Regions from separate parts of the Streptomyces sp. NPDC002701 genome, predicted to be linked through region 2. Evidence: riboswitches for the same ligand, from Rfam matches in the RefSeq annotation. Region 2 holds a riboswitch; the other holds the start of a gene.
What was found. A riboswitch is a leader RNA that binds a small molecule or an ion and turns the genes downstream of it on or off. The one in region 2 is predicted to bind S-adenosylmethionine.
Positions count from the first base shown of each region.

Region 1: linked by a shared signal. The riboswitch ahead of ACFYXC_RS04000 (aminotransferase class V-fold PLP-dependent enzyme) and the one ahead of thrC (threonine synthase) in region 2 are both predicted to bind S-adenosylmethionine.

Region 1 covers NZ_JBIAQL010000001.1:939,542-946,834, reverse strand. Annotated here, with positions in the region: gene ACFYXC_RS04020 (ATP-binding protein) at 1-149, shown strand, start outside; gene ACFYXC_RS04015 (response regulator transcription factor) at 208-870, shown strand; gene ACFYXC_RS04010 (SLC13 family permease) at 943-2,361, shown strand; gene ACFYXC_RS04005 (glycerate kinase) at 2,391-3,635, shown strand; gene ACFYXC_RS04000 (aminotransferase class V-fold PLP-dependent enzyme) at 3,548-4,975, opposite strand; SAM riboswitch class IV at 5,157-5,273, opposite strand; gene trpD (anthranilate phosphoribosyltransferase) at 5,448-6,512, opposite strand; gene ACFYXC_RS03990 (cytochrome bc complex cytochrome b subunit) at 6,630-7,293, opposite strand, start outside.
Region 2 covers NZ_JBIAQL010000015.1:111,094-118,386, reverse strand. Annotated here, with positions in the region: gene ACFYXC_RS30315 (trehalose-6-phosphate synthase) at 43-1,455, opposite strand; gene ACFYXC_RS30310 (glucosyl-3-phosphoglycerate synthase) at 1,668-2,615, opposite strand; SAM riboswitch class I at 2,828-2,985, shown strand; gene thrC (threonine synthase) at 3,003-4,325, shown strand; gene ACFYXC_RS30300 (ubiquitin-like small modifier protein 1) at 4,413-4,688, shown strand; gene ACFYXC_RS30295 (cold-shock protein) at 5,174-5,380, shown strand; gene groL (chaperonin GroEL) at 5,766-7,293, shown strand, end outside.

The DNA.
Region 1 (7,293 bases), on a different contig from region 2:
TCGCGGAGGGGCACCGCGGCGGCCGGGTACTGCTGCGCGAGACCGAGGGCGGCGGGGCCACCTTCGCCCTCCTGCTCACGCCGGACATCACCCCGGAACCCGCCCCAGGATCCACCCGGGAACTCCCCCCGGAAGAGGAACGCCCATGACCGGAAGACCCACGCCCGGAACTCCCATGACAGGAACGCCCATGACAGGACGGCACGCGTGAAACGGATCCTCATCGTCGAGGACGAGGAGCGCATCGCCTCCTTCGTGGAGAAGGGCCTGCGCGCCGGCGGCTTCACCACGACCGTCGTGGCGGACGGCGACACGGCCTACGAATACGCCCTGACCGGCGGCTTCGACCTGGTCGTCCTCGACATCGGGCTGCCCGGGCGGGACGGCTTCACCGTGCTGCGCGAACTGCGCGAAGCCCGGGTCACCGTCCCGGTGATCGTGCTGACCGCCCGGGACTCCGTACGCGACACGGTGGCCGGCCTGGAGGGCGGCGCCGACGACTGGATGACCAAGCCGTTCCGCTTCGAGGAACTCCTCGCGCGGGTGCGGCTGCGGCTGCGCACGGCGGCGGGGGCACCCGAGGTCACCGTGCTGCGCGGCGGCGACCTCACCCTCGACCTGCGGACGCGGCGGGCCCGGGCGGGTGAGCGGACGGTCGACCTGACGGCCCGTGAGTTCGTGCTGCTCGAACTGTTCCTGCGGCACCCCGGGCAGGTGCTGTCGCGGGAGCAGATCCTGTCCCACGTGTGGGGGTACGACTTCGACCCGGGCTCCAACATCGTCGACGTGTACGTGCGGGCGCTGCGGAAGAAGCTGGGAGCGGAGCGGGTGGAGACCGTGCGGGGCATGGGGTACCGGCTCCCGGCCTGACGGGCGCGGGGGTGAAGTTTCCTTCATGCGGGGCTCATCCAGGGCTCACCGCCCGGCTGAACTCTGGGTGTCGTGAGCCTGAACCCCCGTCAAGCCGCCACCCTCTGCGTGGCCCTGAGTCTCTGTGCCCTGCTGTGCGTGCCCGGGAACTTCCCCGGTCTCGGCGGTGACGCGCGGCTGACCCTCGCCGTCTTCGCGCTGGCGACCTGCGCGTGGATCGGCACCCCCATCGACGACACGTACATCGCCCTGGGCGCGGGACTCGCGCTGACCGTGACCGGCGTGATCAACAGCGAGACGCTCTTCGGCACCCTCGGTGACTCGACGGTCTGGCTGCTGATCTGCGCCTTCGTGCTCGCGGCCGCGGTGACCCGGACCGGGCTCGCGGGGCGGGCGGCGGCGTTCCTGGTGGGCGGGGCCCGGACCGTGCGCCAACTCGTGCATCTGACCACGGCGGCGCTGGTCGTCACGGCGTTCGCGGTGCCCGCCACCTCCGGCCGGGCCGCGCTCGCGCTGCCGGTGTTCCTCGCGCTCGCCAAGGTGCTGGCCGACCGGAGACGACTGGTCGTGATGCTGGCGCTGCTCTTTCCGACCGTGATCCTTCTGTCGGCGGTGGCGACCCTGATCGGCGCGGGCGCACATCTGATCACGGTGTCGGTGCTGTGGGAGACGACCGGGGAGCGTATCGACTTCACCCAGTGGCTGCTGCTCGGTCTGCCGCTGGCCGTGGTGTCCTCCCATCTGGCGGCCGAGACCGTGCTGCTGACGACCACCCGGTGGGCGGACCGCCGAACTCCCGTACGCGTCACGGCCGACGACATCCAGCAGCACAGCGAGCAGCCGGTCACCGGCCCCTGGTCGCCCGCCGAGTCGCGCTGCGCGCTGCTGCTCGCCACGGTGGTCGTGCTGTGGTGCAGCGAGCCGCTCCACCAGGTGTCCCCCGCCGTCGTCGCCCTGATCGGCGCGGTCGTCGCGGCCTCACCCGCCCTCGGCACGGTGCGCCTCAAGGACGCCCTGCGGACCGTGCCCTGGTCGCTGCTCCTGTTCATGGCCGCGACGATGGCGATGGGCGTCGCACTCGCCGACTCGGGGGCGGCGCGGTGGCTGGTGTCCGGCCTGCCCGCGGACGTGGACCCGTGGCTCTTCCTGGCGCTGGTCGTCGTGGTGAGCACGGCGGCCCACCTCGTGCTCCAGTCCCGCTCGGCCCGCTCGTCCGTCCTCGTCCCGCTGGTGGTCGCGGCGGCCGTGGGCGCGGGCGTCAACCCGGTGGCCGCCGCGCTGGCGTCCACCGCGGCGGCGGGCTTCTGCCACACCCTGCCGGCCTCGGCCAAGCCGGTCACGCTCTTCGCCGACCTGCCCGGCACACCGACGTACACCCCGCGCGACCTGCTGCGCCTGTCCGCGGTCCTCGCCCCGCTGACGGCCGCCCTCGTCCTGCTCTTCGCCCTCGCCGTGTGGCCGCTGCTCGGCGTCCCCGTCCTCACCCCCTGAAGCACCGAAGCTCTGAAGGAGCCCTGTTCATGCTGACCCGTTTCGCCGTCGCCCCCAGCGGTTTCAAGGAGTCCCTGTCCGCCCCGGCCGCGGCCGAGGCCATCGCGGCGGGCGTCCTGCGTGTCGTCCCGGACGCCGAGGTCGACCTCATCCCGCTGGTGGACGGCGGCGAGGGCACCGCCAGGGCCCTCGCCTCGGCCACCGGCGGCCGGCTGGTGGCCCTGCCCGCCACCGGCCCGCTAGGCGAACCCGTCGGGACGCACTTCGCGCTGCTCGGCGCGGGCGGCACGGCGGTGGTGGAGATGGCGGCCGTGGCGGGCCTCTCCCTCGTCCCGCACGGCCTGCGCGACCCGGGCGCCACCACCACGTACGGCGTGGGCGAGCTGATCGGCGCGGCCCTCGACAAGGGCGTACGCCGGGTGCTCGTCGGCTGCGGCGACTCCGGTACGTCGGACGGCGGCGCGGGCGCCCTCCAGGCGCTCGGGGCCCGGCTGCTCGACGCGGACGGTTTCGAACTCCCGCGGGGTGGCGGGGAGCTGGTGCGTCTCAGCCGTATCGACCCGTCGGGCCTCGACCCCCGGCTCGCGGACGTGGAACTGCTGGTCGCCTGCAATCCGTACAACGTGCTCTGCGGTGAACTGGGCGTGGCCCGGGTCTTCGGTCCGCAGAAGGGGGCGCCGCCCGCCCAGGTCGAGCTGCTGGCGGACGGCCTGGAGAACTGGGCCCGCGTCCTCACCCGGGACCTCCGTGTCACCGGCGACCTGTACGGCGGCGCGGGTACGGGGGCCTCCGGCGGTCTGGGCGCGGGTCTCGCCGCTCTCGGCGCCCGGCTCCTCCCCCGCTTCGAGGTGCTCCTGGACCATCTCGACCTGGACGCCCGGCTGGCCCGCGCCGACCTGGTCCTCACCGCCGAGGGCTCCCTGGACCACCAGACCCCGCGGGGCAAGGTCCCGGCGGAGGTGGCCCGGCGGGCCAAGCTGCACGGGCGCCCGGTGCTGGCCCTGGCGGGCACCCTCGGCGAGGGCGCGCACACCGTGCCCGGCGTGGACGCCTGCAGCGGGATCCTGCCCGCCCCGATGGCGCCGGCCGAGGCGTTCCTGCGCGCCGGGGAGCTCCTCACCGACGCGACGGAGCGGGCGCTGCGCATGGTGGTGCTCGGCGCCCGGCTGCCCGCCGGGCCCCGGCCTCAGACGGCCGGACCGGTGCCCGAACGGGTCCCCGCGGGGTTCTCCGTACCGGCGTCCGGGACGCACCGCCCGTCCTCCGTACGGTAGTTCCAGCGGGCGCCGTCCGTGACGAGCTCCTTCACCGCCCGCAGGAACCGCTCCACGTGCTCGTCGGGGGTGCCCGCGCCGAAGCTGACCCGGATGGCGTTCAGCGACTTCTCGCCGGGCGCGGCCTCGGGGGCGCCGCACTCGCCCTGGGACTGCGGGTCGCTGCCGAGGAGCGTACGGACGAGGGGATGGGCGCAGAAGAGGCCGTCGCGGACGCCGATGCCGTACTCGGCGGAGAGCGCGGCGGCGAAGTGCGAGCTGTTCCAGCCGTCGACGACGAAGGAGATCACGCCGACGCGCGGGGCGTCGTCGCCGAAGAGCGAGAGCACGCGGACCTCTGGCACCTCGGCGAGGCCCCGGCGGACGGCGTCGACGAGGTGCTGCTCACGGGCGACCAGCGTGTCGAAGCCGGCCTCGGTGAGGGCCTTGCAGGCGGAGGCGATGGAGTAGGCGCCGATGACGTTGGGCGAGCCGGCCTCGTGCCGCGCGGCACTCTCGTGCCACTCGACGTCGACCCCGCCGTCCGTACGCCGCGACACCTTCCGCGAGGCGCCCCCGCCGGCGAGGTACGGGGCGGCCTCGCGCAGCCAGTCGAAGCGCCCCGCGAGCACACCGGAGCCGAAGGGCGCGTACAGCTTGTGTCCGGAGAACGCGACCCAGTCCACGTCCAGTTCCCGTACGGACACGGGGTGGTGGGGCGCGAGCTGGGCCGCGTCGAGCACGATCCGGGCGCCGTGCGCGTGGGCGGCGGCGGCCAGTTCCGTCACGGGCCACAGCTCGCCGGTGACGTTCGAGGCGCCGGTGACGCACACGAGGGCCGGCCCGTGCGGGTCGCGTCCGGCGAGTGCCCGCTCCAGCGTCGCGACGGCCTCGGCCGGGGTGCGCGGCGCGTCGAGGTACGTGACGCGGGCGTCCTGCCACGGCAGCAGGGACGCGTGGTGCTCGGTCTCGAAGACGAAGACCTGGCAGCCGGCCGGCAGGGCGGTGGCGAGGAGGTTCAGGGAGTCGGTGGTGGACCGGGTGAAGACGACCTCGTCGTCGTCGCGGCAGCCGAGGAACTCCGCGACGGTCCTGCGCGCGTTCTCGAAGAGGTCGGTGGAGAGCTGGGAGAGGTATCCGGCGCCCCGGTGCACGCTCCCGTAGTACGGGGCGTACGCGGCCACGTCGTCCCACACCCGCTGGAGGGCGGGGGCGCTGGCGGCGTAGTCGAGCGCTGCGTAGGTGACCTCGCCACCGGTCACGAGCGGGACGGTGACGTCGCGGCCGAGCACCGGCAGGGGCTCGGCGGTGCCGGTGGCACAGAGGGCGGTCCGGTCGGCGGCAGCGGTGGAGACAGACATGGCGAGCTCCTGTGGGGCAGGCGGAGTCACTGCGCGAGCGGGCGGGCGGCTCGGCACAGGGAAGTGAACGGGAAGGGGGTACGCGGAGGTGGGGCTCGGCGCCCTATCGCATTCGCTTGCTCATGAAAGGCTCCCTCGAACGACCAGGACCCCTGGTGTCTCCGCCCACTGAGCGGCGAGGGGTCCGCGCTTGCCGTAGACCTCACTGCCTACGACCTGGTCTTCACCCGGGGCACCCCGCCACGGACGGAGGGTTGCCGGACAGTCGGCCGGGGCCTCATGACTGTCACTCATGACCTGCCAGAATCCTGCCATACGATCACCACGACGCAACCCGGTGTCCGCGATGCGGGACGAGAATCGCGGTCGGACGCGGGCACGTCGTGGCTGATCGCGCAGTTCCCCGCGCCCCTGGGTACCTGAGGGCGCGGGGAACTGCGCGACAAGCCCCCACCGGCCCGCGGACGACGTACTACGAGTTGGACGCGGCCACCCACCGCTCAAGCACCTTCAACGCGGCGCCCGAATCGATCGCCTCCGCGGCGCGAGCCATCCCCGCCCGGATCTGGTCCGCGAGCGAAGCGGAACCGGGCGACAGAGCCACCAGCGCGGCGGCCGAGTTCAGCAGCACCGCGTCCCGCACGGGCCCCCGCTCACCCCCCAGCAACCGCCGCGCGACATCCGCGTTGTACGAGGCGTCGGCCCCCCGCAGCGCCTCCACCGGCACCAGGTCGATCCCCACGTCCCGCGGGTCGAAGCGCTCCTCACGCACCGCCCCGTCCCGTACGACCCACACCCGGGACGTGGACGTGGTGGTCAGCTCGTCGAGGCCGTCGTCGCCGCGGAAGACGAGCGAGGAGTTGCCGCGCTCGGCGAGGACTCCGGCCACGATCGGTGCCATCGGCGCGTGCGCCACCCCGACCGCCTGCGCCCGCACCCGCGCGGGGTTGGTGAGCGGGCCGAGGAAGTTGAAGGTCGTGCGGATCCCCAACTGCCCCCGCGCCGCGGCCACATGGCGCAGCGCCGGATGGAACTTCACCGCGAAGCAGAAGGTGATCCCGGCCTCCTCGGCCACCTCGGCCACCCGCCGCGGTGTCAGCTCCAGATTGACGCCGAGCTTCTCCAGCACGTCCGAGGCACCGGACGCGGAGGACGCCGCGCGGTTGCCGTGCTTGACGACCTTGGCACCCGTACCGGCGATGACGACGGCCGACATCGTGGAGATGTTGACGGTCTTCGCGCCGTCCCCGCCCGTGCCGACGATGTCGACGGTCTCCCCCGGCACCTCGATCACGTTGGCGTGCGCGTACATCGTGCGGACCATGCCGGAGATCTCGTCGACGGTCTCGCCCTTGGCGCGCAGGGCGACCGCGAACCCGGCGATCTGGGCGTCGGTCGCCTCGCCCCGCATGATCAGGTCCATCGCCCAGGCCGTGTCGTCGGCGCCGAGGTCGCGCCCCTCCAGCAGGCCGTTCAGGAGGGCGGGCCAGGAACGGCCCGCCGCGAAGTCGCCTCCAGCGGGGGTCACAGCACTCATCTGCCGCTCCTGGGTTCGTGTTCGTGGACGTGGGTCCACCCTATCCAGCCCCCGGGACGGCAAAGAGCCCCGTCCATCGAATGGACGGGGCTCCTGCCGTGGCGAACGGGGCGGGGATCAGTGGTGGCCGTGGCCGCTCGTGATCTCCTTGTACTCCTCGGCGGTGGGCTTCGGGATCTGGCTGTCCTCGCCGTAGTAGGCGTTGCTCAGCTTGGCCCGGAGCTTCTGCGGGGCCTTCACCTTGCGCTCGACACCGTTCTCGTCGACCGCGGGGCCGATCTCGGCCGGCTTGTACTGCTCGTGCGCCGTGAGGGTGTGCATGGCCTCCTGGCTGAGCGGCTCGTGCACCTCGACGAACTCACCGTGCGGCAGGCGCTTGATGATGCCCGACTCGCGGCCGTGCAGCACCTTGTCCCGGTCCCGGCGCTGCAGGCCGAGGCAGATCCGCTTGGTGACGACGAACGCGATGACCGGTCCGACGAAGAAGCCGATCCGGACGAACCAGGTGACCGCGTTGATCGACAGATGGAAGTGCGTGGCGACGATGTCGTTGCCACCACCGATCAGCATGATCATGTACGCGGTGACCCAGGCGACGCCGAAGGCCGTACGGGTCGGGGCGTTGCGCGGCCGGTCCAGGATGTGGTGCTCGCGCTTGTCCCCGGTGACCCAGGACTCGATGAACGGGTAGAGCGCGATGATCGCCAGGAAGAGGCCGAAGACCACCAGCGGGATCAGCACACCGAGGACCAGGGTGTGGCCCCAGAAGTTGATCTCCCAG
Region 2 (7,293 bases):
GGCACCCGACGAACAACCCCGCGCCCCCGTTCCACCGTTCCGCTACGCGGAGCGCAGCGCGTCCAGCTGGTCCAGGAACCACCGCGCCGGAGGCAGCGCGGTGGCGGCCGCGGCCAGTCGCTTGGTCCTCTCCGCCCGCTCGCCCGGCGGCACCGTCAGGGCTTCGTGCAGCGCCTCCGCCGTGCCGACGACGTCGTACGGGTTGACCACGACCGCGTCCTCGCCCAGCTCCTCGTACGCCCCCGCCTCCCGCGACAGCACCAGCACACATCCGTCGTCCGACACGACCGGGACCTCCTTCGCGACGAGGTTCATGCCGTCGCGGATCGGGTTCACGAGCGCCACGTCGGCCAGCCGGTACGCCGCGAGGGAGCGCGCGAAGTCGTCCTTCACGTGCAGCACGACCGGCGTCCAGCCGGGCGTTCCGTACCGGGAGTTGATCTCGTCGGCGACCCGCTGCACCTCGGCCGTGTAGTCGCAGTAGACCGCCAGGTCCTGGCGCGAGGGGTAGGCGAACGCCACGTGCACGACCCGCTCGCGCCACTCGGGCCGGTCCTCCAGCAACTGCCGGTAGGAGAGGAGTCCGCGGACGATGTTCTTGGACAGCTCGGTCCGGTCCACCCGCACGACCGTCCTGCGGGCGGTGCCGTCGGGCGCGGTGCCGATCTGCTCCCGCAGCGCGGCCATCCGCTCGTCGACGTCCGGCCGGTGCGCGCGCTCGCGCAGGAAGTCGGCGTCCGCGCCGAGGCCGTGCACGCCGATCCGGGTGTCCGCCAGGGCGTCGGGGCCGAGGACGGTCTCGCAGCAGGCGGTGAACGCGTCCGCCCACCGCTGGGTCAGGAACGCGGCCCGGTCGGCGCCGAGGATCCCGTCGAGGACCTTCGCCGCGATGTCGTCCGGGAGCAGCCGGAAGTAGTCCACCGGGGCCCACGGCGTGTGCGAGAAGTGGCTGATCCGCAGGTCGGGGCGGAGTTCGCGGAGCATCCGCGGCACGAGCGTCAGGTGGTAGTCCTGGACGAGGACCGCGGCGCCGTCCGCCGCCTCCTCGGCCAGTGCCTCGGCGAAGGCGTGGTTGTACGTCTCGTAGGCCGCCCACTGGCGCCGGAACTCCGCGTCGAAGACGGGCTCCAGGGGGGTCTGGTAGAGCATGTGGTGGACGAACCACAGGGCGGAGTTCGCGATGCCGTTGTAGGCGGCCGCGTGGGTGTCCGCGTCGATGTCGAGCATCCGGACGCCGTCCTCGCCGACGCCGCGCCGTACGGCTTCGCGGTCGCCGTCGCCTAGGGCCGAGCAGACCCAGAGGGCGCCGGCGTCGGGGCCGATGGCGGAGAGCCCCGATACGAGACCGCCGCCGCCGCGCTTGGCCGTGAGCTCTCCGGACTCGTCCTTCGTGTACGAGACCGGGCCGCGGTTGGACGCGACGAGGACGGGGTGGGTGCCGTGCGTGGAAGCCATGACTCGAAATCTAGCCGCAGGGCTATCCGCTCAAACGTTCCACTCGCCGTGGGTGGGGGTGCCTGCCGGCCGGTGGGGGTTGATCGCGCCGTTACCCGCGCCCCCAAAAGACTGCGCAGTTCCCCGCGCCCCTGAAAACCTGCGCCGTTCCCCGCGCCCCTCAAAGACTGCGCCGTTCCCCGCGCCCCTTGAAGGTTGCGCGGTGGTGGGGGTCAGGCTGCATGGCGGGTGTGGTATTCCGTTATGTCCGTCATCGGGGGGCGTTCCTCCATGTCCACCGAGTGTGTGCGCGGTTCGAAGCCGTGTGGGCCGCGTTCGAACTGGGTCAGCTCGGGTCGGATCATGTGCCCGCGGGCGAGCCGCACCTGCGCCGTGCGGTAGATCGCCGCGGACATCCGCCCGAGCGCCTGCCCGTCCTGGTGGCGGTGCCTGCGGACGCCGACGTCGACCTGCGCGAGAGCGTCCAGGCCGACCAGGTGCAGCGCGTCGACCAGCATGCCCAGCTCCACCCCGTACCCGACGGGGAACGGAAGCCGCTCCAGGAGCGAGCGGCGCGCCGCGTACTCCCCGCCCAGCGGCTGGACGAAGCCCGCCAGCCGCGGCCAGTGCATGTTGAGCAGCGGGCGCGCCATCAGTTCCGTGACCCGGCCGCCCTGCCCCGCGGCAGAGCCCAGCGGGCGGTCGTACATCGCCTTCACCAGGTGCACGCCGGGATCGGTGAGCAGCGGTCCGACGATCCCGGAGACGAAGTCCGCCGAGAACTCCTTCAGGTCCGCGTCGACGAAGGCCACGATGTCCCCGCGGGTGACGAGCAGCGAACGCCACAGCACCTCGCCCTTGCCGGGCACGGCCGGGATGCGCGGCAGTATCCGGTCCCGGTGCACGACACGGGCCCCCGCGGCGGCGGCGACCTCGGAGGTACGGTCCGTCGACCCCGAGTCGATCACCACCACCTCGTCGACCAGCGGCACCCTGGCGCTCATCAGCTCACGGCGGATCACGGTGACGATCTCGCCGACGGTCTCCTCCTCGTCGAGCGCGGGCAGTACGACACTCACCGTCGAGCCGGTGGCCCGCTTCGCGGCGAGGATCTTCTTGAGCGGACGGTCCTCGACGGACCAGGAGCGCGTGCTCAGCCAGCGCTCGACGTCTTCCAGCACGTGCGGCTCTCCCTTGCGTTCATCGGGATGCGGGGGTCCGCCGAGACGGAGGACCGGTGTGACGGTCATCTCGCGGTTCGGACGGCTCTCTCCACCATCCAGCCCTTCGGTTACAGTCTTGAGCAACGCTGATGACCATCGCATGTCGGGGGTCGTTGCGTGGACAACCAAAAGCACGGCGACACAGCACGCGAAACACCACAATCGAATACCGCTCATCCAGAGGGGCAGAGGGATACGGCCCGTTGAAGCCCCGGCAACCCTCCAGCCGGTCTCGTCCTGATCATCGTCGATCAGCGCAGCGAGGCTCCCGGCTAGGGAAGGTGCCAAATCCGTCTCACGGCGAAGTGCGCCGTGAGGAAGATGAGGAGAAAGGGCCTCGCCTCCATGGCTGCGCAGACTGTTGCAAGTACCACGAATGCAAGCACCACGAACCCCACCCCCGCTGCGAACTCCGTCGACCTCGGCCCGGCCGCCGCGCTGTCCTGCCGTGAGTGCGGCCACCGCGTCCCGCTCGGTCCGGTCTTCGCCTGCGAGGAGTGTTTCGGCCCGCTGGAGATCGCGTACGACTTCTCGGACTACGACACCGAGGAACTCCGCAAGCGCATCGAGGCGGGCCCCGCGAACATCTGGCGCTACGCGCCGCTGCTGCCCGTCCCCGCGGACGTCGCCGGCAAGCCCAACATCAACCCCGGCTGGACCAAGCTCGTCCAGGCCGACAACCTGGCCCGCGAGCTGGGCGTCGACGCCGGCAAGCTCTTCGTCAAGGACGACTCCGGCAACCCGACGCACTCCTTCAAGGACCGTGTCGTCGCCCAGGCGCTGGAGGCCGCGCGCGCGTTCGGCTTCACCACGCTCTCCTGCTCCTCCACCGGCAACCTCGCGGGCGCGGTCGGTGCCGCCGCCGCGCGGGCCGGCTTCCGCTCGTGCGTGTTCATCCCGCACGACCTGGAGCAGGGCAAGGTCGTCATGGCCGCGGTCTACGGCGGCGAGCTCGTCGGCATCGAGGGCAACTACGACGACGTGAACCGCTTCTGCTCCGAGCTGATCGGCGACCCGGCCGGCGAGGGCTGGGGCTTCGTCAACGTCAACCTGCGGCCGTACTACGCGGAGGGGTCCAAGACCCTGGCGTACGAGATCTGCGAACAGCTCGGCTGGCGGCTGCCGGACCAGCTGGTCGTGCCGATCGCCTCCGGCTCCCAGCTCACGAAGATCGACAAGGGGCTGAAGGAGCTGATCGAGCTCGGCCTCGTCGAGGACAAGCCGTACCGGATCTTCGGCGCCCAGGCCGAGGGCTGCTCGCCGGTGTCCGTCGCCTTCAAGGCCGGGCACGACGTCGTACGGCCGCAGAAGCCGGACACGATCGCCAAGTCGCTGGCGATCGGCAACCCGGCGGACGGTCCTTACGTGCTCGACATCGCCCGCCGGACGGGCGGGGCCGTGGAGGACGTGGACGACGAGCAGATCGTCGACGCGATCAAGCTGCTGGCGCGGACCGAGGGGATCTTCGCGGAGACCGCCGGCGGGGTGACCGTGGGGGTCGCCAAGAAGCTGATCGAGAGCGGGCTGCTCGATCCCAGCCTGACGACCGTCGTCCTCAACACGGGGGACGGGCTGAAGACTCTGGACGCGGTGGCCTCCGACACGGGACTCACCGCGACCATCCGCCCGAACCTCGACTCCTTCCACGAGGCCGGGCTCGGTTCCTGACCGTCGTCCGACACCTGCGGGCCGGCTGGCCGGCCGCGCAGTTCCCCGCGCCCCTATCGGGCGCTCCGCACCCGACCGGAGGTCCCCATGAGTGTCAACGTCCGCATCCCGACCATTCTGCGTACCTACACCGGCGGCAAGGCCGAGGTGGATGCCGAGGGGGCGACCCTCGGCGACGTCATCGCCGATCTGGAGAAGAACCACACCGGTATCGCGGCCCGTGTCCTGGACGACCAGGGCAAGCTGCGGCGGTTCGTCAACGTGTACGTGAACGACGACGACGTCCGGTTCGAGCAGGGGCTCGAGACCGCGACGCCGGACGGCGCCGGGGTCTCGATCATCCCGGCGGTCGCCGGCGGCTGAGCGGGCCCCCGGCCGCGCCTCCCGGCCACCGGGGCCGAAACCGGTCCGGCGGCCGGAATTACCCTCGGTAATTCCCGACACGCAGAGTTCATCGAATTGCCCCCTCCGTGAGAGAAGCGGAGGGGGCAATTCTGTATGGTTGAGCGCGGTACAGTTGGGGAAGCTGCTGCACTCCGTCGGTCCGGCGCATATGAGATCGCGCCCGGAGCCCGACCAGAAGCAGCCAAAGTGCCCGGCCTTTTTGAGCCGTTTATGGCATTCGTGGGGCCCGAGTTGCCCTGAATCTTCGTGAATCCTTCACATATCGCCGATCGGCCGCGCCCAGAATTCTCGTCGGATTGACCTGTTGCAGACGGCAGTTGGACAGATACATTCAGCCGCGGTCGACGCGTTCCGGCGCACACCCCCAACCGTTGGGGGGTGAGGTCTGACCCGGATCCGCGAAGTGCGGGTCTGTGCAAGGGCCAGTAATAGGGGAGTTAGGCATGGCTCAGGGCACCGTCAAGTGGTTCAACGCGGAGAAGGGGTACGGCTTCATCGCGGTCGACGGTGGTGCGGATGTTTTCGTCCACTACAGCGCGATTCAGATGGACGGCTACCGCACCCTGGAAGAGGGTCAGCGGGTCGATTTTGAGATCTCGCAGGGCCAGAAGGGGCCGCAGGCGGACATGGTCCGTCTGGCGACCGGCTGAAGCACGCGCCGACTTACTGCAGCGACGTTCTTCTTCCGAAGGGCTCGCACCTCACGGGGTGCGAGCCCTTCGGCATGCCGCGGCGCGGGAGGCGGGGCGCAGGACCTGCGGGACGCGAGGCGCGGGGTCGCCGGGTGCCCTGGGTGGCCGGGTGCCCGGGTGTCGCACCCGTTCTCACCTGGGGATCATCGAGAGGCGCTTGCACTCTCATGGGTCGAGTGCTAATCATTGCGTTAGCACTCTGAAGGTGAGAGTGACAACGAGGACCGGGTCGGTGAGGCCCGCAGGCCGGGTGGGGCAAGGAACCACGAGGTCGGCAGGCCGTCCGTCGCGGGCGCAGGCGCGGTCCTGGAGATTCCACCCCAGTCCGGGAGGACCACTTCACATGGCCAAGATCATCGCGTTCGACGAGGAGGCACGGCGCGGTCTCGAGCGCGGGATGAACCAGCTCGCCGACGCCGTCAAGGTCACCCTTGGTCCCAAGGGTCGCAACGTCGTCCTCGAGAAGAAGTGGGGCGCCCCCACGATCACCAACGATGGTGTTTCCATCGCCAAGGAGATCGAGCTCGAGGACCCGTACGAGAAGATCGGCGCCGAGCTGGTCAAGGAAGTCGCCAAGAAGACGGACGACGTCGCGGGCGACGGAACGACCACGGCGACCGTTCTCGCCCAGGCGCTGGTCCGCGAGGGCCTGCGCAACGTAGCCGCCGGCGCCAACCCGATGGCTCTCAAGCGCGGTATCGAGAAGGCCGTCGAGGCCGTCTCCGGTGCCCTCCTTGAGCAGGCCAAGGATGTCGAGACCAAGGAGCAGATCGCTTCGACGGCCTCCATCTCCGCCGCCGACACCCAGATCGGCGAGCTCATCGCCGAGGCGATGGACAAGGTCGGCAAGGAAGGCGTCATCACCGTCGAGGAGTCCCAGACCTTCGGTCTGGAGCTGGAACTCACCGAGGGTATGCGCTTCGACAAGGGCTACATCTCGGCGTACTTCGCCACCGACATGGAGCGTATGGAGGCCGTCCTCGACGACCCGTACATCCTGATCGCCAACTCGAAGATCGCCAACGTCAAGGACCTGCTCCCGCTCCTCGAGAAGGTCATGCAGGGCGGCAAGCCGCTGCTGATCATCGCCGAGGACGTCGAGGGCGAGGCGCTGTCGACGCTGGTCGTCAACAAGATCCGTGGCACCTTCAAGTCCGTCGCCGTCAAGGCTCCGGGCTTCGGTGACCGCCGCAAGGCCATGCTCGGCGACATCGCCATCCTCACGGGCGGCGAGGTCATCTCCGAGGAGGTCGGCCTCAAGCTGGAGAACGCGGGTCTGGACCTGCTGGGCCGTGCCCGCAAGGTCGTCATCACCAAGGACGAGACCACGATCGTCGACGGCTCGGGCTCGGCGGACCAGGTTGCCGGTCGCGTCAACCAGATCCGTGCCGAGATCGAGAACTCCGACTCGGACTACGACCGCGAGAAGCTCCAGGAGCGTCTGGCGAAGCTGGCCGGCGGCGTGGCCGTCATCAAGGCCGGTGCCGCCACCGAGGTCGAGCTCAAGGAGCGCAAGCACCGCATCGAGGACGCCGTTCGCAACGCGAAGGCGGCCGTCGAGGAGGGCATCGTCGCCGGTGGTGGCGTGGCTCTGCTCCAGGCTTCCTCGGTGTTCGAGAAGCTCGAGCTCACGGGTGACGAGGCGACCGGCGCCAACGCCGTGAAGCTCGCCCTGGAGGCCCCGCTCAAGCAGATCGCCGTCAACGGTGGTCTCGAGGGTGGCGTCATCGTCGAGAAGGTCCGCAACCTGCCCGTCGGCCACGGCCTGAACGCCGCGACCGGTGAGTACGTGGACATGATCGCCGAAGGCATCATCGACCCGGCGAAGGTCACGCGCTCTGCCCTGCAGAACGCCGCCTCCATCGCCGCGC